3 regions of the Rhizobium sp. SJZ105 genome follow, and region 1 is predicted to be linked to each of the others. Evidence: predicted binding sites of a transcription regulator. Region 1 holds the regulator's gene; each other region holds the start of a gene.
What was found. The regulator PhoB, encoded in region 1, activates phosphate uptake and scavenging genes when phosphate is short. The targets are predictions, from matches to a motif close to TGTCATNNANCTGTCAT.
Positions count from the first base shown of each region.

Region 2: a site for PhoB is predicted at 2,548-2,564, ahead of FB593_RS01490 (LTA synthase family protein). Genes of this name have one in related genera too.
Region 3: a site for PhoB is predicted at 3,673-3,689, ahead of FB593_RS01525 (UDP-2,3-diacylglucosamine diphosphatase). Genes of this name have one in related genera too.

Region 1 is NZ_VIUP01000001.1:1,472,645-1,479,028, reverse strand. It holds gene pstC (phosphate ABC transporter permease subunit PstC) at 1-351, shown strand, start outside; gene pstA (phosphate ABC transporter permease PstA) at 348-1,670, shown strand; gene pstB (phosphate ABC transporter ATP-binding protein PstB) at 1,685-2,500, shown strand; gene phoU (phosphate signaling complex protein PhoU) at 2,599-3,324, shown strand; gene phoB (phosphate regulon transcriptional regulator PhoB) at 3,356-4,039, shown strand; gene FB593_RS07465 (GcrA family cell cycle regulator) at 4,341-4,874, opposite strand; gene FB593_RS07455 (aspartate aminotransferase family protein) at 5,305-6,384, shown strand, end outside.
Region 2 is NZ_VIUP01000001.1:285,583-291,966, reverse strand. It holds gene FB593_RS01500 (VOC family protein) at 188-565, shown strand; gene FB593_RS01495 (NAD+ synthase) at 715-2,394, opposite strand; gene FB593_RS01490 (LTA synthase family protein) at 2,626-4,566, shown strand; gene FB593_RS01485 (DUF1003 domain-containing protein) at 4,676-5,209, shown strand; gene sthA (Si-specific NAD(P)(+) transhydrogenase) at 5,752-6,384, shown strand, end outside.
Region 3 is NZ_VIUP01000001.1:295,016-301,399, reverse strand. It holds gene FB593_RS01540 (ABC transporter ATP-binding protein) at 1-239, opposite strand, end outside; gene FB593_RS01535 (ABC transporter permease) at 250-1,410, opposite strand; gene dgcA (N-acetyl-D-Glu racemase DgcA) at 1,554-2,537, shown strand; gene FB593_RS01525 (UDP-2,3-diacylglucosamine diphosphatase) at 2,782-3,618, opposite strand; gene FB593_RS01520 (NADP-dependent malic enzyme) at 3,848-6,163, shown strand; gene FB593_RS01515 (DUF2865 domain-containing protein) at 6,299-6,384, shown strand, end outside.

The sequences.
Region 1 (6,384 bases):
GGCTCTCTCGGTCTCGGCGCCACGCGCTCTGAAACCATCAAGAAGGTCATCCTTCCCGCCGCTCTTCCCGGCATCGTCGGCGCCGTGCTGATGACGGCGTCGCGTGCGATCGGCGAGACCATGATCGTGGTTCTTGCGGCTGGTGTCGCTGCCCGCCTGCAGCTCAACCCCTTCGAACCCATGACAACAGTGACGGTCAAGATTGTCAGCCAGCTGACGGGTGACCTTGAGTTTACCTCGCCGCAAACGCTGGTGGCCTTCGCGCTGGGCATAACTCTTTTTGCAATCACGCTTTGCCTGAATATCTACGCGCTTTACATCGTGCGCAAATACCGGGAGCAATATGAATGACCGACATCGTTTCCCCGGCGGCCGGTGCTGCCGCCGTGAACAAGGCCACGCGCCGTGATATCGGCATCAAGCGTCGCTATGCAGCTGAACGCCGCTTCCGCGCCTATGGATTGGCAGCAATCTCGTTCGGCCTCATCTTCCTCTTTCTGCTGCTCTGGTCGGTCGTATCCAAGGGTCACACCGCCTTCCAGCAGACGATGATCACCGTTCCGGTCGAGTTTTCCGAACTGATCATCGATCCAAAGAACGAGCGCGCAACCAATCCGGCAAAGCTGATGACGGCCAACTACCCCGTCCTCGCCCGTGATGCGGTGGCAAAGGTTCTCGGCGTCGCGCCGACGGATAAGGCCGGTCTTCGCGCCGTCAACGTCATGATCTCCGACAGCGTACGCACCCAGCTGCGTGATATCGTCGTCGCCGATCCGTCCGTCATCGGCACCACGCGCAGCGTCACGCTTCTGGCGTCGGGTGATGTCGACAGCGCCTTCAAGGGCCAGGTCGACATGTCGGGGGATGAAGCAAACCGCCGTATCTCGAACCAGCAGCTCGGCTGGATGAACCAGCTCGTGGAAAGCGGACAGCTTGGCAAGCATTTCAATACCGGCATCTTCGTCAACGGCGCTTCGAGCCGTCCGGAAGCCGCGGGTGTTGGCGTTGCGCTGATCGGCTCGTTCTACATGATGCTGATTGTGCTGGTGCTGTCGCTGCCGATCGGTGTTGCGGCCTCCATCTATCTGGAGGAATTTGCCCCCAAGAACCGGTTGACGGACCTTATCGAGGTCAACATCAACAATCTGGCGGCTGTTCCCTCCATTGTTTACGGTCTGCTCGGTCTCTCCGTCTTCATCAACTTCATGGGCTTTCCACGCTCGGCCTCGCTGGTCGGTGGCCTCGTCCTGACGCTGATGACGCTGCCGACGATCATCATCGCCACCCGCGCTGCATTGAAGGCCGTGCCGCCGTCGATCCGCGCCGCCGCACTCGGTCTTGGCGCTTCCAAGATGCAGACGATTTTCCATCACGTCCTGCCGCTGGCAATGCCTGGCATTCTGACCGGCACCATCATCGGTCTCGCCCACGCACTGGGCGAAACGGCGCCGCTGCTTCTGATCGGCATGGTGGCATTCGTCGCGAACTATCCGACAACGCCTATGGATCCGTCCACGGCCCTGCCGGTGCAGATTTACATGTGGGCGAACGAAGCTGAGCGCGCCTTTGTCGAACGGACATCTGGCGCTATCATCATCCTGCTTCTGTTCCTCATTCTCATGAATGTTGGCGCAATCCTGTTGCGTCGCCGCTTTGAGCGGCGCTGGTAGAGGGAGCTAGAGCAATGAACATGTTGTCGGAAGCAGCAGTTGAAAAGGCGCTGGACAAGAAAATGAATGAAGTCTCATACAAGATGATCGGCAAGGATGTTTCGGTTTATTACGGCGAAAAGCGCGCGCTTTACGACGTGAACCTCAATGTCCGCGAAAACACGGTGACTGCACTTATCGGCCCGTCCGGTTGCGGTAAATCCACTTTCCTGCGCACCTTGAACCGCATGAACGACACGATCGACGGTTGCCGGGTCACCGGCAAGATCACGCTCGATACCGACGATATCTACGATCAGCAGATCGACGTCGTGGAACTGCGTGCCCGCGTCGGCATGGTGTTCCAGAAGCCGAACCCGTTTCCGAAGACGATTTATGAGAACATCGCCTACGGCCCGCGTATCCATGGTCTCGCCCGCAACAAGGCAGATATGGACCAGATCGTCGAGCATAGCCTGCAGAAAGCGGGTCTCTGGAACGAGGTGAAGGATCGTTTGCTGGAATCCGGCACGGGCCTCTCCGGTGGCCAGCAGCAGCGTCTGTGCATCGCACGCGCGGTTGCCGTCAGCCCGGAAGTGATCCTGATGGACGAGCCGTGCTCGGCGCTGGATCCGATCGCGACTGCGAAGGTCGAGGAACTGATCCACGAACTGCGCACCAACTACACCATCGTCATCGTCACGCACTCCATGCAGCAGGCGGCGCGCGTTTCCCAGCGTACGGCCATGTTCCATCTTGGTCATCTTGTCGAAGAAAACGAAACCGACAAGATGTTCACCAATCCGGACGACCAGCGCACGCAGGACTACATCATGGGCCGCTTCGGCTGATCCCCGGCCGGTGCTTTATCGTAACCGTACAAGACTGGTGCCTCTGCCGTGCCCCGCTGTTGGGCACGCGCATGCAGGCCAAGCCGGAGGAATAGACCATGACACAGACAACGACCCATTCGCATATCCTGTCTGCCTATGACGACGAACTGAAGTTTCTGACGCGCCGCATCGCCGAAATGGGCGGTCTTGCCGAGCAGATGTGCGGTGACGCCGTGCGCGCACTCGTCAATTCCGATGCTGCGCTCGCGCAGAAAGTCATTTCGGACGATACCATTCTCGACCACGCTGAGCGCGAAATCGGCGACAAGGCGATCGTAACCATCGCCAAGCGTCAGCCGATGGCGGCAGACCTTCGCGAGATCATCGGCACCCTGCGTATCGCCGCCGATCTCGAACGCGTCGGCGATCTTGGCAAGAACACGGCCAAGCGCGTTATCGCTGTCGCCGGCACCGGCGTTCCGCGCAAGCTCGCCCGCGGCATCGAGCATCTGTCCGACCTGGCGCTGGTGCAGCTCAAGGAAGTCCTCGACGTCTATTCCACGCGTTCCGCCGAAAAGGCCAATGCGATCCGTGAACGCGACGAGGAAATCGATGCCATGTACACGTCGCTCTTCCGGGAGCTTCTGACCTACATGATGGAAGACCCGCGCAACATCACCACCTGCACGCATCTTCTGTTCTGCGCCAAGAACATCGAGCGTATCGGCGATCATGCGACCAATATCGCAGAGACGATCTATTACATGACCACCGGCAGCCAGCCGGAGGGCGAGCGTCCGAAGGACGACAGTTCCAACACGCTTGGTTCGGTGACCGAGTAACAGACAAGCAGAAGCTTGCGGAGTTCAGCATATGGTGCCCAAGATTGCAGTTGTGGAAGACGAGGAAGCGTTGAGCGTCCTGCTTCGTTACAATCTCGAGGCTGAGGGATACGACGTCGACACGATACCCCGTGGCGATGAGGCGGAAATCAGGCTGCAGGAGCGCATTCCGGATCTTCTCATCCTGGACTGGATGTTGCCCGGTGTCTCCGGTATCGAACTATGCCGGCGCTTGAGAATGCGGCCGGAAACAGAACGCCTGCCCATCATCATGCTGACGGCGCGTGGCGAAGAGAGCGAACGGGTTCGCGGTCTCGCTACCGGCGCTGACGATTATGTCGTCAAGCCGTTCTCGACGCCGGAACTCATGGCCCGGGTCAAGGCCATGTTGCGCCGGGCCCGTCCCGAGGTTCTGTCGTCGGTGCTCAAATGCGGCGATATCGAACTGGATCGCGAGACCCATCGCGTTCACCGCAAAAGCCGCGAAGTGCGCCTCGGCCCGACGGAATTCCGCTTGCTGGAATTCCTGATGACGTCGCCGGGTCGGGTGTTTTCCCGCTCGCAATTGCTGGATGGCGTCTGGGGTCATGATATCTATGTCGACGAGCGCACTGTCGATGTGCACGTCGGACGTCTGCGCAAGGCCCTGAATTTCTCGCACATGCAGGATGTCATCCGCACGGTGCGTGGCGCGGGATATTCTATGGAAGCCTGAGCGACGCGGAACCAGGTGGTTTCGCTGGCGAAGTAGTGCACCAAAAAATCAGGAAGCCCGAAATCTGAAACGATTTCGGGCTTTTTCAATATGAATATCCGCCAAACTCGATGCCATTGTCCGTTTTGACCGGAGGAGATCGGCGGCGCGTTGAGATCCGGATAGAAGGGTCACGCCCAATAGTAAGGGGAAAGGGTGTGGCCTGCCATCAAGTCGCCCCAGAAAGCGGCTTGATTTTTGTCATAAAAAAAACGGGCCCGAAGGCCCGTAATTTTTGAGTGCTGAATGCGTGCCGCAACACTCAAGCCTTGCGGCGCTCGCTCACCGGCTGGTAGGCGAGTTTCGCATGGAACTTGCAATAGGGCGAAGATTCCAGCGCTTCACAACCGCAGAAATGGAAGTCGTCCTTCAGCGGATCGCCAACCGGCCATTTGCAGGTGCGCTCGGTCAGTTCCGTCAGCGTCAGGCGACGGGAAATCGGCGTGACAACGTTCTTGGAAGGAACGTAATCGAGCACCTGCGCGGTCTCGATATCGATCTCCTCGTGCAGCGCCGTTGCCGCGTTCGAACGGGTGAGGATACGCGCCGGTGCCGCGTTGACGCGACCTGCGAAAGTCGTCGCGCGCGGGGCAGGGGCAGCTGTGCGCTTCGGCGCGGAGCGTGCCGAAGTCACTGGACCGCCAGCCTTGACGCGTCCCGGCAGATTGAGACGATGGACCTTGCCGATCACGGCATTACGGCTGACGCCGCCCAGCTGCGCTGCAATCTGGCTGGCGCTAAGGCCCTCGGACCACAATTTCTTGAGCTTTTCGACTCGTTCGTCTGTCCAGTTCATGCCGCTTCTCCGCTTGTCGCGTGTATTTTCGGCAGAATCCCTCTCCGTCTCGCGCGCATGCCGCAAGCGTGGTTTCCGCCTGATTTTCGGTGACTAGTTCCGCCGCAATGCAGTCTAGTAATTAGCGATTAACCTAGTGCCAGCCCGACTCCGTGGCAAGAGTCGCGGGAATCATCTGGAATCGATTTTCCGGTTTTCCCCAACTTGCTGGCGTATTGAGTCTGAAAGGCAACACCTTGGGGCTGGCCCGCCGCCGCATACTAGTGCTTGAGAAGCCCGGGAAACGCTGACTTTTGTTGACATCGGCAAACGAAGTGACAATAGTGCCCCTGCCGCCGCAAGGCGGCATTTTGATTTTCAGGCGAGGGATAACCCCGCAAGCCTATTGACAACAGTTTGACAGCGCATCTGCGCAAGGAGTGATACAGCCATGGCCGAAGCCGGCGCGCCATTGTTTGATACGTTTTCAAGAGCCCCCCTGCGCTTCGAGCGCGGTGAGGGTGTATGGCTGTTCACGGAAAGCGGCGAGCGATATCTGGATTTTGCGGCCGGTGTCGCTGTCAACTCGCTGGGCCACGCCCATCCTCACCTCGTTGATGCGATCAAGACGCAGGCCGAGAAGGTCTGGCACGTCTCGAACCTTTATGAAGTGCCGGGACAGGAAAAACTCGCCAGGCGCCTGACGGAAGCGACTTTCGCGGACAAGGTATTCTTCACAAATTCAGGCGCGGAAGCCCTGGAATGCGCCATCAAGACCGCCCGCCGTTATCACTATACCAAGGGCCATCCGGAGAAGTTCCGCATCGTGTCCTTCGAAGGCGCTTTCCATGGCCGTACACTGGCGACGATCGCCGCGGGTGGCCAGCAGAAATACCTCGAAGGTTTCGGTCCCAAGGTCGAAGGTTTCGATCAGGTTCCGTTCGGTGATGTCGATGCCCTCAAGGCCGTCATCACGGCTGAGACTGCAGCACTTCTGATCGAGCCCATCCAGGGCGAGGGCGGCATTCGCTCGCCCAGCAAGGAATTCCTGCAAATTCTGCGCGGATTGTGCGACGAGCACGGCCTGCTGCTGATTTTCGATGAGGTCCAGACGGGTGTCGGCCGCACAGGCAAGCTGTTTGCTTATGAACATACCGGTGTTGCGCCCGATATCATGGCGGTCGCCAAGGGTATCGGTGGCGGTTTCCCGCTCGGCGCATGCCTTGCCACGGCAGATGCCGCTTCCGGCATGATGGCGGGCGTACATGGCACCACCTATGGCGGCAACCCGCTGGCCATGGCAGTCGGCAATGCCGTGCTTGACGTCGTTCTCTCCGAAGGTTTTCTCGAGAAGGTCCGTGACGTCGCGCTGGTCTTCCGGCAGGGTCTGGCCTCGCTCAAGGACCGTTATCCTGACGTGATCGAGGAAATTCGCGGCGAAGGTCTGCTTCTGGGCATCAAGGCGAAGATTCCTTCGGGCGAATTGCTGCAGGCCATGCGCGCAGAGCATCTGCTTGGCGTTCCTGCGGGC
Region 2 (6,384 bases), 1.2 Mb from region 1:
CTCCCGGGCCTGTCGATCGTCTGGCGTGGAGCGTTGAATGGCGCAAACATTCCGTTTGCATCCGCCACCGCCGTGATTATGATCCTATTGCCGCAGGCACCGCCCTGCAAATTCAAATAGGAAAAAACAGCAGCGTTCCGGCACCGCCCGCACCCCTGCCCGTTTCTCCCAGATCCGAGGTTCCGCGATGAACACCATCGCCGATCACGGCATCCGCTTCGGTCGGATCGCCGCAATGCTTCCTGTCAAGAATATCGAGAAGGCCCATGACTTTTATGTCCGTGTGCTGGGCTTCGAAAAGACCTTCGAAAACGGCAACCCTGTCGGTTTCATGATCCTGAAACAAGGTAATGCCGAGTTGCACCTGACATTGCAGTCGACGCACAAACCGGCCCCCTTCAATGTGGCGCATATGCTGGTCAGCGACGCCGACGCGCTGCACGCGCTTTGCAAAAGCCACGGGCTTCGCATCATCAAAAGTCTGCAGGACAAGGATTATGGCCTACGGGCCTTCATTTTCGAAGACCCGGATGGTAACCGCATCGATGTGGGGCAGGTTATTTAACGAGATAGGGAGACGGCGCGGCGTGTCCGCGCCGTTGGAGGAAAAGGATGCTTCTTCGCCATCGATATATGGCGAAGCCGCAGCATCCGCACTCCGTCACCCCGAACTAAATTCGGGGTCCAGCAAGCTCCCTCCATGCCCTCCTTCGACTACCTGTCCCTGAATCGGTTGGTAATCGGATAACGGCGATCGCGGCCGAAGTTCTTCTTGGTGATCTTCACCCCGGGCGCGGATTGGCGGCGTTTGTATTCGGCGAGATAGAGCAGATGCTCGATCCGGTGCACCGTCGCGATATCATGGCCACGCGCGAGGATTTCCTCGACCGACATTTCCTTTTCCACCAGGCACTCCAGAATATCGTCCAGCACCGGATAGGGCGGCAGCGAATCCTGGTCTGTCTGGTTGGGTCGCAATTCGGCGGATGGCGCCTTGGAGATGATATTGGCGGGGATCACTTCGCCGGATGGCCCGAGCGCGCCGGGCGGCACATGGGAATTGCGCCAGCTGGAGATGGCGTAGACCTGCATCTTGTAGAGGTCCTTGATGGGATTGAAACCGCCATTCATGTCGCCATAAAGCGTCGCATACCCCACCGACATTTCCGACTTGTTGCCTGTTGTCACCACCATCGAGCCGAACTTGTTGGAAACGGCCATGAGAATGGTGCCGCGTGTACGGCTCTGCAGGTTTTCTTCGGTAATGCCTTCTTCCGTGCCTTCGAACATTTCCGAAAGCGCCGACAGGAACCCATCCACAGGTTCGGCAATGGGCACGATATCGTAACGGCAGCCAAGCGCCCTGGCGCAATCGGCTGCGTCCTTCAGCGAATCCTCGGAGGTGTAACGATAGGGCAGCATGATGCAGCGCACCCGTTCTTCGCCCAGCGCATCAACAGCGAGCGCAGCGCAGATCGCCGAATCGATACCGCCGGAAAGGCCGAGAACAACGCTCTTGAAGCCGTTCTTGTTGACGTAATCGCGAAAGCCCAGCATGCAGGCGCGGTAATCCGCCTCCTCGCCTTCAGGGATTTTCGAGAAAGGACCGCTCTCGCAGCGCCAGCCTTCTGCGGTGCGTTTCCAATCGGTAACGGCAAGGGTCGCCTCGAACTGGCTCATCTGGAAGGCAAGGGTCTTGTCGGCATTAAAACCGAAGCTCGCGCCGTCGAAAACCAGCTCGTCCTGCCCGCCAAGCTGATTGGCGAAGACCAACGGCAAGCCGCTTTCGATTACTTGCTTCAGCGCCACCTGATGGCGCACATCCAGCTTGCCGCGATAATAGGGCGAACCATTCGGCACCAGCAGGATTTCCGCCCCGCTTTCGGCAAGCGTTTCGCACACACCCATATCGTTCCAGATTTCCTCGCAGATCGGAATGCCGATCCTGACACCGCGGAAATTATAGGGACCGGAGATCGAACCTTCGGCGAAAACGCGTTTTTCATCGAACTCGCCGTAATTCGGCAGGTCGATCTTGTCGCGCAGCGCGATGATCTTGCCGCCATCCAGAAGCGCAACCGAATTGTGCCGGCCCGTTTCGCCCTGACGCGGAAAACCGATGACAACGCCCGGCCCGCCATCGGCGGTTTCCGCCGCCAGTTCTTCCACGGCCTTCAGGCACGCTTTCAGAAAAGCTGGCTTCAATACCAGGTCTTCCGGCGGATAGCCGGATATGAACAGCTCGGTCAGAAGCAGGAGATCGGCACCCTGCGTCGCCGCATCGGCCCGTGCTTCGCGCGCCCTGGCGAGATTGCCCGCCACGTCGCCAACAGTCGGATTGAACTGCCCGACGGCAATTCGAAGATGGTTTTTGATGTCGTGTCTGTCGCTCATGGCTTTTCAATACCGCGCCCGTGCCCGCTCCGCAACGCGGCAATTGCATGCCGCACCACCTTGATAGGATGAAGCCGCAACCGGCATTCACGCTAAGGTTATCACCGCACCGGCCACACTCCGCAAAGTTCATGTCGCGTTCATCGCGCTTATGTGACAGTTACATGACAGTTTTGCGACGCCCCGATTCACCTCCCCGAATTGCGCGGTGTCGCCTCGTAATACCGGAGTATGAGTTTGAGAAATTCGGCGCCAAAAACAACGGCTTCCGAAAAGGCTGATTTTGTCTTTTCGCCTGCATGGACGCGGAGCCTTTCCAAGCTTTCGGGCAAGGCCTACACGCTTGCCAATCTGACGTTTTCGTCGGTCGTGCTTGTCGTCGCGCTGGAATGGATCGCCCGCGGTTCGCTAGTTGATGTCGGCACCTTCCTCACCTCATCCGCCCGCCCCGGCATGACCACCATCGCCGCCGTGCTGCTGCTGCTCGTAGCGCTGGATTCCATCCTCGGCCGCCGTTACCTGTCGCTCATCGCCGTTGCGCCGCTTTGCGCGCTGACAGGGCTGATTTCCGCGCAGAAACAGACCTATCTCTCCGATCCGCTTTATCCCTCCGACCTGCTGTTCGGCCGGCAGATCCTCGAGCTTCTGCCCACCATGCTGAAAGCCCAGCCGCTGACGGCCATGCTGGTTGGCCTTGGCCTTTGCGCCACGGTTGCGGCCCTTTCCACCCTGTGGCTGCTGGCGCGGCGTTATTCGCCGGGCTTGAGCTGGCGCGAACGCGCCGCAGGTCTTGTGCTGGCGCTGCCGCTTCTGGCCGGCCTCGCCTCGCTCATGGACTATTCGCATTATTCGTGGGTGCGCGATCGTCTCAACATCATCCCCATGATGTGGGATCAACAGGAGAATTACCGCCATAACGGTTTCCTGATGGCCTTTGCCTTCAATATTCCCATGGCCAACGTCTCGGCGCCGCAGGGTTACGGCGAAAACAGCATTGCGGACCTGACCTCGGAACCCGCCGCCTTTGCCGCCAACACGGGCGATTACCCTGATGTCATCATGTTGATGAGCGAATCGCTGTGGGATCCGACACGGCTTGAAAACGTGAAGCTCTCTGCCGATCCGATGCCCAACATCCGCGCCAAGCAATCCGGCAACGTGTTCTCGCCGGAATTCGGCGGCATGACGGCGAATGTGGAATTCGAGGCGCTGACCGGTTTTTCCAACGCCTTCCTGCCCTATGGCAGCATTCCCTACCAGCAATATATCCGCCGCCCGGTACCCTCGCTTGCCAGCTTCTTCCGTGGCGAAGGGTATTCGGCCATCGCCATGCATCCGTTTCAGGAATGGTTCTGGAACCGCAAGGAAGTCTACAGGAATTTCGGCTTCGAGGAGTTCCGCTCGGAAGAGACATTGCCGCCCATGGAAAAGCGCGGCAACTTCGCCTCCGACGACGCGCTGATGGACCAGATCATGGTGGCCGCGGACGATGCGCGCAACCCGCTCTTCCTCTTCGCCGTCACCCTGCAGGGACACGGACCTTACGAGGCGGGCCGTTATGCCAGCGACACCATCGGCGTAGAGGGCGATCTTTCCGCTTCCGCATCGCAGGCGCTTGGTACCTATGCGCAGGGCGTGGCGGAGGCCGACGACGCCCTTCTGAAGCTGATGCGCTGGGCAAAAAAGCGCGAGCGCGAAACCATCATCGTGCTCTTCGGCGATCACCTGCCGCCGCTTGGCCAGACATTCGTGGAAAGCGGCTACATGCCGGGCATGGTGGCCAGCCGCCGCGCGCCGCTGGAAATCATGAAAAAGGAACACGAGACGCCGCTCGTCGTCTGGTCCTCGAAGACGGGCGTGCGCAAGAATATCGGCACCATCAGCCCGGCGCTGCTGCCCTATCACGTACTGAAAACAGCCGGTTTCTCAGACCCCTTCTATACGGGGACTTTGGGTGAAGTGCAGGATGCGTTTTCCGTCGTCGACCGGCATATGCTGGTGGCAACGGATGGCAAGGCCCTGCCCGACTGGTCGATTTCACCCAATTCCATTCCGGACGTGGTGCGCAATTATCGTCTGCTGCAATTCGACATGATGTTCGGCGAGCAATATGGCCGAGAGCGCTTCTTCCCCGGCTTCAACTGGGTAAATGACGCTACACCCTCCGTCTGATGGGGCTGGATGCCTAAACGGCATGGCAGCGGAAATCGTTTGAATTCCATTGCCATGCGGGTTTATCTCGACAGGGCCTTACCGAACCATCAGCACCACGAGAAGCACCGTGTCAGACATCTCCGACTATATCGTTTCGCACTTCAAGCGCTCCTCCCGGGAAATCGGCGAGGTCGAGCGTCGTATTCTGGAACTGTCGCACCAGAAAAAGCTGGTCTCGACCGACACCAATGCGGAATTTTCCGCCGGGGCAAACCTGGGCGACAGGCTGGCCGACAGCATTGCAAGGGTTGGCGGCTCCTGGGGATTTATCCTCAGCTTCTGCTTTTTCCTGGTGTTCTGGGCAATCATCAACACCATCGTGCTGACGACGCGGGCCTTCGACCCCTACCCCTTCATCTTCCTCAATCTTCTGCTCTCCATGCTCGCGGCCATTCAGGCGCCGATCATCATGATGTCGCAGAACCGGCAGGCCGCTCGTGACCGTTTCGAAGCCGCCAAAGATTATGAGGTGAACCTGAAAGCCGAGCTTGAGGTGCTGTCTCTGCACGAAAAGATCGACGTGAAGGTACTGGCCGAACCGGCAGCACTCAGGCAGGACCTCGCCGCCCTTCACCGCCATGTGACCCGGAAAGAAGACTGACGAGAAAGAACCGGCGCGCGAAAATCCATCCCCGCTTTTCCCCGCCCCGCCTTACCCTGCTATCTTGAATGCAGTCCTGCCGGGTAGACGCCAGACGTGGCGTAAACCGAAGGACGGTCCTGGTGGTGGGAACGGTGGCACGTTCATGGTGACAGGACCATTTCGCAAAAGGCCGTGCACTGCCTCTTGCGAAATACGGCTTTCTGGAATGCCCGGTCGCGCAAGCATCCGTCCACTCCAACCCCAATCAGCGCGTGACCGGGCACAACCCGTCTGAAACCGCGAAAACCCGACGGCGAAGGCCGTGCCGGGCGCAAAGGCGCATCTTTGCGTCGCAAAACGACAAGCGGGCAAAACGGTTACGAATCCGTCAGATTATTGCGCTACAGATTGACGCAGGCGTTTGTTGCATTGCACTCTTGTGTGCAAGGCTGACAAGGGAATCACTTCCCCTGGTCAAAATGGCATCACGACCATTTCGCGGCAGCGCCATCCCGGATGCGACATCCGGTCATTGCAATACATTCTGTTCCGGGGTTTTCATGTACCAGTTCGATCTGATTGTTATCGGCAGCGGTCCGGCGGGAAGACGCGCCGCCATCCAGGCCGCCAAGCTCGAAAAGAGGGTTCTGGTCATCGAGAAGGGCAGCCGCGTCGGCGGCGTTTCGGTGCACACAGGTACCATCCCTTCCAAGACATTGCGCGAAACCGCGCTCAATCTCACCGGCTGGCGCGAACGCGGTTTTTATGGCCGCTCCTACCGCGTCAAGCAGGAGATCGACGCGGACGATCTGCGCCGCCGCCTGCTGATCACGCTCGACCACGAGGTCGAGGTGCTGGAACACCAGTTCGCCCGCAACCGCGTGCAGCACATTCGCGGCACGGCAAGCTTCGTCGATGCCAACACGGTGAAGGTGGTGAAGAACGACGGTGAAGTCATGAACGTCACCGGCGCTTCCATTCTGCTCGCCATCGGCACGCGGCCCTACCGGCCACCGCATATTCCCTTCGACGGCGCGGCAGTGCTCGATTCGGACGAGATACTCGAGATCAAGGAACTGCCGCGCTCCATGGTCGTTGTCGGCGCGGGCGTCATCGGCATCGAATATGCCACGATCTTCAGTGCGCTCGACACGCAGGTAACGGTGGTTGAACCGCGCGAAACCATGCTGGAA
Region 3 (6,384 bases), 1.2 Mb from region 1:
ATGCGGATTGCACCCGCCTGGCGTGGCAGAAGCCTCAAGATCGCACGCATCAGGACGGATTTACCCGCGCCGGATGGGCCGATGAAGCCGAGGATTTCACCGCGATAGACATCCAGATCGAGATTCTCAAGCACGTTCCTGCCGTTGAAACCGACAGTCACGCCCTCGACGGAAAGAACCGTCTCACGACCGTCCTTTGCAGTTTTTGTCTCTTGCGGCTTCTGGTCCAAAGTTTCCAACGCGCCCTCCTTAAAAATCGATGGCTGCGTAGAAGATGGCAAAAAGGCCATCCACCAGAATGACGACGAAGATCGATTTGACCACCGACGACGTGACGTGTTTGCCGAGCGATTCCGCCGAACCGCCGACCTTCATACCCTCAACCGCCGCAACGATGCCGATGATCAGCGCCATGAACGGCGCCTTGATCATGCCGGCGGCGATGGTCGATTCCTCGACCGCGCCATGCAGACGCGACAGAAACACTTCGAAGGTGATGCCGGAATACAGAAGCGTGACGATGGCGGCGCCGAAAAGTGCGGCGAAATTGGCAAGGATGGTCAGAAGCGGCAGTGCGATTGTCAGCGCCACGAGACGCGGAAACACCAGCACGCCAACGGGGTTGAGACCGATCACCTTCAGCGCGTCGATTTCCTCGCGCATCTTCATCGAGCCGATTTCCGCCGTGATCGCACTGCCGGAGCGACCGGCGATCATGATCGCGGTCAGAAGCACGCCGATTTCACGCAATTGCAGGATGCCGACGAGATCGACGACGAAAACTTCCGCGCCGAAGTAACGCAGCTGGAAGGCGCCCTGCTGGGCGATGATGGCGCCGATCAAAAACGACATCAGCATGATGATCGGCACGGCGCGCACGCCCATATGGTCGATCTGGTTGACGATGGCCGCCGGCGAGACGCCGCGTCCGCGCCCGAGCTTCATCTGCGCGCCGCGCACGGCAGAACCCAGAATATACATGCCCGCGAGGAAATCCGCACCATTCTGGACGACAGCCTGGCCGATCGGCGAGAAGAAGCGTTCGGCAAGTCCCACCTTGGCGGCAGGCTCGCCCTCCATCGCCGCTTTATCCGGCAATTGGCCGATCAGATCCTCGATTCGCTCGTTTCCGGTAAGCGTGACGGTAACGCCCTTCGCTTCCATATCTTCGCGCAATCGCCGGATGACCCAGGCGCCGGTCGTGTCGATTGCCTCCACCGAGGAAAGATCGATCTCCACCGGACCGGCAGGGCCGCTTTTCTCGATGTTTTCGAGGCGTGCAAAAATGCCGGAAAGATTGCTGTTGCGCCAGGAACCGCTCAAGGCATACCGCTGGCCGCCGCCGGAGACGGCGCCGTCTTCGGTGATTGCGGCCGGGTTCGCCTGTTGCCGTATATCCTGTTCTTGCATAATGCTCCGAGCGAGTGCAGCCGTCACGAGATTCTTAAAGGTTTCATAACGGTTTGGCCTTCGGCAAGCCACAGTGACAGCCGACAATTCGCGATAAATTTGGCGTCATGTGTCTTTTAACGCCTGTCAGGAAGTGAAAAAACATGCCCCGTTACCTTCAAGCCACAACAGAACGTTTCGCCGTTGCTGGCAGCTTCACTATTTCACGCGGCACTCGCACACATGCGGATGTCGTAACGTGCACCATCCGCGATGGTTCCTTTACCGGCAGAGGTGAATGTGTGCCCTACCCGCGTTATGGCGAAAGCATCGAAGGCGTTATCGCCGATATCGAAGCAATGGCTGAGCAAATTGCCGGCGGCCTGACACGGCATGAATTGCAGCAGGTGATGAAACCCGGCGCGGCCCGCAATTCAGTGGATTGCGCATTATGGGACCTCGAAGCCAAGATGAGTGGCAAAAGTGCTGCCGAACATAGTCTCGGACACGCGGCAAAACCGCTCGTTACCGCCTATACCATCTCGCTTGCCGACCCCGAGACCATGGCGGCTAAAACAGCGGAAAACGCTGGCCGCCCGCTGCTGAAGATCAAGACCGGAACGGCGGATGACGAGGCGCGCCTGCGGGCCGTGCGCACCGCAGCACCTGACGCGCGCATCATCATCGACGCCAATGAGGGCTGGAACGACGATAATATCGAATATTATCTGAAACTCGCAGCGGAACTGAACATCGCGCTCATCGAACAGCCGCTTCCCGCCGGCAAGGACGCCATCCTGGCCCGCATCGACCACCCGGTCCCCATCTGCGCCGATGAAAGCGTGCATTCCACCAAGGACCTCGCCGACCTGCGCGACCGTTACGATGCGATCAACATCAAGCTGGACAAGACTGGCGGTCTCACGGAAGCACTTGTCATGAAGGCAGAGGCGGAGCGGCTAGGCTTCATCATCATGGTCGGCTGCATGCTCGGCACCTCGCTCGGCATGGCTCCCGCCGTTCTGGCCGCCCAGGGAGCTGCCTTCTCCGATCTCGACGGCCCGCTGATTCTCAGGCAAGACCGGCAGCCGGGCCTCGTTTACGAGGGTTCGCTGGTTTATCCGCCGCAGCCGGCGTTGTGGGGATAAGAGCCGTCGTTCGGGTTTCGTGTGAAAGCACTACGCCGCACATCGCAATAGTCTTTGCAGTATCACGTAAACTGTATGACCAGCCTTGCCTCACACTCGACGTCATCCTCGGGCTTGTCCCGAGGATCTATCCACGTCGCGCGAAATCAATCGGTTGCAGATCCTTGGGACAAGCCCAAGGATGACGACAGAGAGCTGAAACATCCCGCGCTTAGGGATCGCCCTGCCTGTTGAACCAACCCAATCAGGCCGCGTGCTTGCCAATCAGACCTGGAATATCCACCGGCTCCATCTCGTCCGATGTCTGCGAAGGGACATCGCTCGTCTGCATCCAGGTGATCAGCTCGAAAGTGCCATCGGCATTTTCGGCAATCGCCGTGCAGCTTTCCACCCAGTCGCCGGTGTTGATGTAGCGGATGCCGTCCATGTCTTCCATCACGGCGTGGTGGATATGGCCACAGATCACACCATCCACATTGTTGCGGCGCGCCTCGTCGGCCACTACGCGCTGGAACTCGCCGATGAAGTTGACGGCGTGTTTGACCTGCAATTTCGCCCAGGCCGAGAACGACCAGTAAGGCAGACCGATGCGGCGGCGCACCGCAGCAAGGACGATGTTGATCGCAATCGCCGCGTCGTAGGCCCAGTCACCGAGATAGGCGAGCAGGCGGGCATTGCGCACCACCACATCGAACTCGTCGCCATGGATGATGAGGTATTTCTTGCCGTCTGCCGCCTCGTGGATCATGCGCTCGGCCACTTCGATACCGCCGAAATGCATGCCCGGAAACTCGCGCAGAAATTCATCGTGGTTGCCGGGAATGTAAACGATGCGCGTTCCCTTGCGGGCCTTGCGCAACAACTTCTGCACCACGTCGTTGCAGCCCTGCGGCCAGTACCAGCTGCGGCGCAGGCGCCAGCCGTCGATGATGTCACCGACCAGGATGATCGTATCGGCCTCGTGATGTTTCAGGAAGTCGAGCAAAAAATCCGTCTTGGCCGCCTTGGAACCGAGATGGACATCCGAAATGAAAAGCGTTCTGAACTGTCTGGTTTCAATTTGACCGGCCACGGATTTAATCCCCTTGTTCGGTTGCGTCCCTGCGGCTTTCTTCCCTCTCAGAACCAGACTCGTGTTGCAGCAACATGACAATGGCCGGTTTTTGTATGGAATATGACTGATGGCATCACGAAAACGCGAATAAGCCATGCCCGCATTTGCATAAGGGGGCGGCAAATAACGGCTGTACCACGGGAAAGTTTGTTGTATTCAGAGGGCCGGAATTGAACCAGACATGACGGTGGAAGACATGACCTCTCACGATAAGAACAACACGCCCGCCAACACGGCAAAGGCCGACATCGAGGAACAGGCGCTCTTTTTCCACCGCTACCCGCGCCCTGGCAAGCTGGAAATCCAGGCCACCAAGCCCCTTGGCAACCAGCGCGATCTGGCGCTTGCCTACTCGCCGGGTGTCGCCGCCCCCTGCCTCGCCATCCATGAAAATCCGGAAATGGCGGCGGAATATACCGCCCGCGCCAATCTCGTTGCAGTGATTTCCAACGGTACGGCAGTGCTTGGCCTTGGCAATATCGGCCCGCTTGCGTCCAAGCCTGTTATGGAGGGCAAGGCCGTCCTCTTCAAGAAATTCGCCGGCATCGACGTTTTCGATATCGAGATCGATGCGCCCGGCATCAACGACATGGTCTCCACCATCGCAGCGCTGGAACCCACCTTCGGCGGCATCAACCTTGAAGACATCAAGGCGCCCGAATGTTTCGAGGTGGAGCGTCAGCTGCGCGAGAAGATGAACATCCCGGTCTTCCACGACGATCAGCACGGCACGGCGATCATCGTCGCCGCCGCCGTCACCAACGCGCTGGAACTGGCCGGAAAATCGCTTTCGAGCGTCAAGATCGTCGCGTCAGGCGCCGGTGCGGCAGCCCTTGCCTGCCTCAATCTGCTTGTCGCCATGGGCGCAAAGAAAGAAAACATCTGGGTCCACGATATCGAGGGCCTCGTTTATGACGGCCGCAACTCGCTGATGGACGAGTGGAAGGAAGTTTACGCGCAGAAGACCGACAAGCGGGTTCTGGCCGACTCGATCGACGGCGCGGATGTCTTCCTCGGTCTTTCGGCGGCAGGCGTGCTGAAGCCGGAACTTCTGGAGCGCATGGCGGAAAATCCGCTGATCCTGGCACTTGCCAACCCCAATCCGGAAATCATGCCGGAAGTGGCCCGTGCTGCCCGCCCGGATGCGATGATCTGCACCGGCCGTTCGGACTTCCCGAACCAGGTCAACAACGTGCTGTGCTTCCCCTATATCTTCCGCGGCGCGCTGGATTGCGGCGCAACCACGATCAACGAGGAAATGAAGATGGCCGCCGTGCAGGCCATCGCCGAGCTTGCCCGCGAGGAAGTCTCGGAAGTCGCCGCCAAGGCCTATAGCGGCGAAACGCCGATCTTCGGCCCGAACTACCTCATTCCCTCGCCTTTCGATCCGCGTCTCATCCTGCGCATCGCACCGGCCGTTGCCCGTGCTGCCGCCGCAAGCGGCGTCGCCGCCCGGCCAATCAGCGATTTCGAAGCCTATCTCGACCAGCTCAACCGCTTCGTCTGGCGTTCCGGCTTCATCATGAAACCGGTCTTCAACGCCGCCAAGGTTGCCGAAAAGAAGCGCATCATCTTTGCTGAAGGCGAAGACGAGCGCGTGCTGCGCGCCGCACAGGTGCTTCTGGAAGAAGGCACCGGCATCCCGATCCTCATCGGTCGCCCGCAGATCATCGAAACGCGCCTGAAGCGCTTCGGCCTGCGTATCCGCCCGAATACCGATTTTGCGGTGGTCAATCCCGAAGACGATCCGCGTTACCGCGACTACGTCGATGATTATTTCGCCCTGGTCGGCCGCGCCGGCATCAACCCGGAGGCGGCCCGCACCATCGTGCGCACCAACTCCACGGTCATCGGCGCGCTGTCGGTGAAGCGTGGTGAGGCGGATGCGCTGATCTGCGGTCTGGAAGGCCGCTACGACCGGCACCTGCGCGACGTGAACCAGATCATCGGCAAGCAGGAAAGCGTTCGCTCTTTCGCAGGCCTCAGCCTGCTCATCACCCAGCAGGGCGCGCTGTTCCTCACCGACACCTTCGTCAACAACGATCCGACCTCCGAAGAAGTGGCCGAAATGGCCATTCTCGCGGCAAAGGAAATCCGCCGCTTCGGCATCACGCCGAAGATCGCGCTCGCCAGCCACTCCAATTTCGGGTCGCGCGATTCGGAAAGCGCCCGCAAGATGCGCCGCGCCCTGAAGATCGTGCAGGCAGCGGCACCCGAACTGGAAGTGGACGGCGAAATGCAGGGCGGCTCGGCACTTTCGGAAGCGCTGCGCAAGCGCGCCATGCCCAACAGCGTGCTGACCGGCGAAGCGAACCTGCTGGTCTTCCCGAACCTCGATGCCGCAAACATCACGCTCGGCGTCACCCGCACGCTGACGGAGGGCCTGCATGTCGGCCCCATCCTGCTTGGCACGGCTCTTCCCGCCCATATCCTGTCGCCCAGCGTCACCTCGCGCGGCGTTGTCAACATGGCGGCCTTTGCCGTCGTGCAGGCATCGCACCCTTCGGTGTGATGAAGGCGTATTAACGCAGTTTTGAACATGCTGTTGCCGCATTGCGGCAACAGCTTATGTTATCTTCCTGAAACACGGATTTCCCGAAGCATAACACCCTCGCCACCGGCCGGGGACATCGAACGGATCGCACCATTGACCCGGCGCCGCAGCATTATCGGCCTCCTGCTTCCCCTTGTTTTCATCGCCCCGGCCGCTGCTTTCGCGGATCAGGTCTGCGA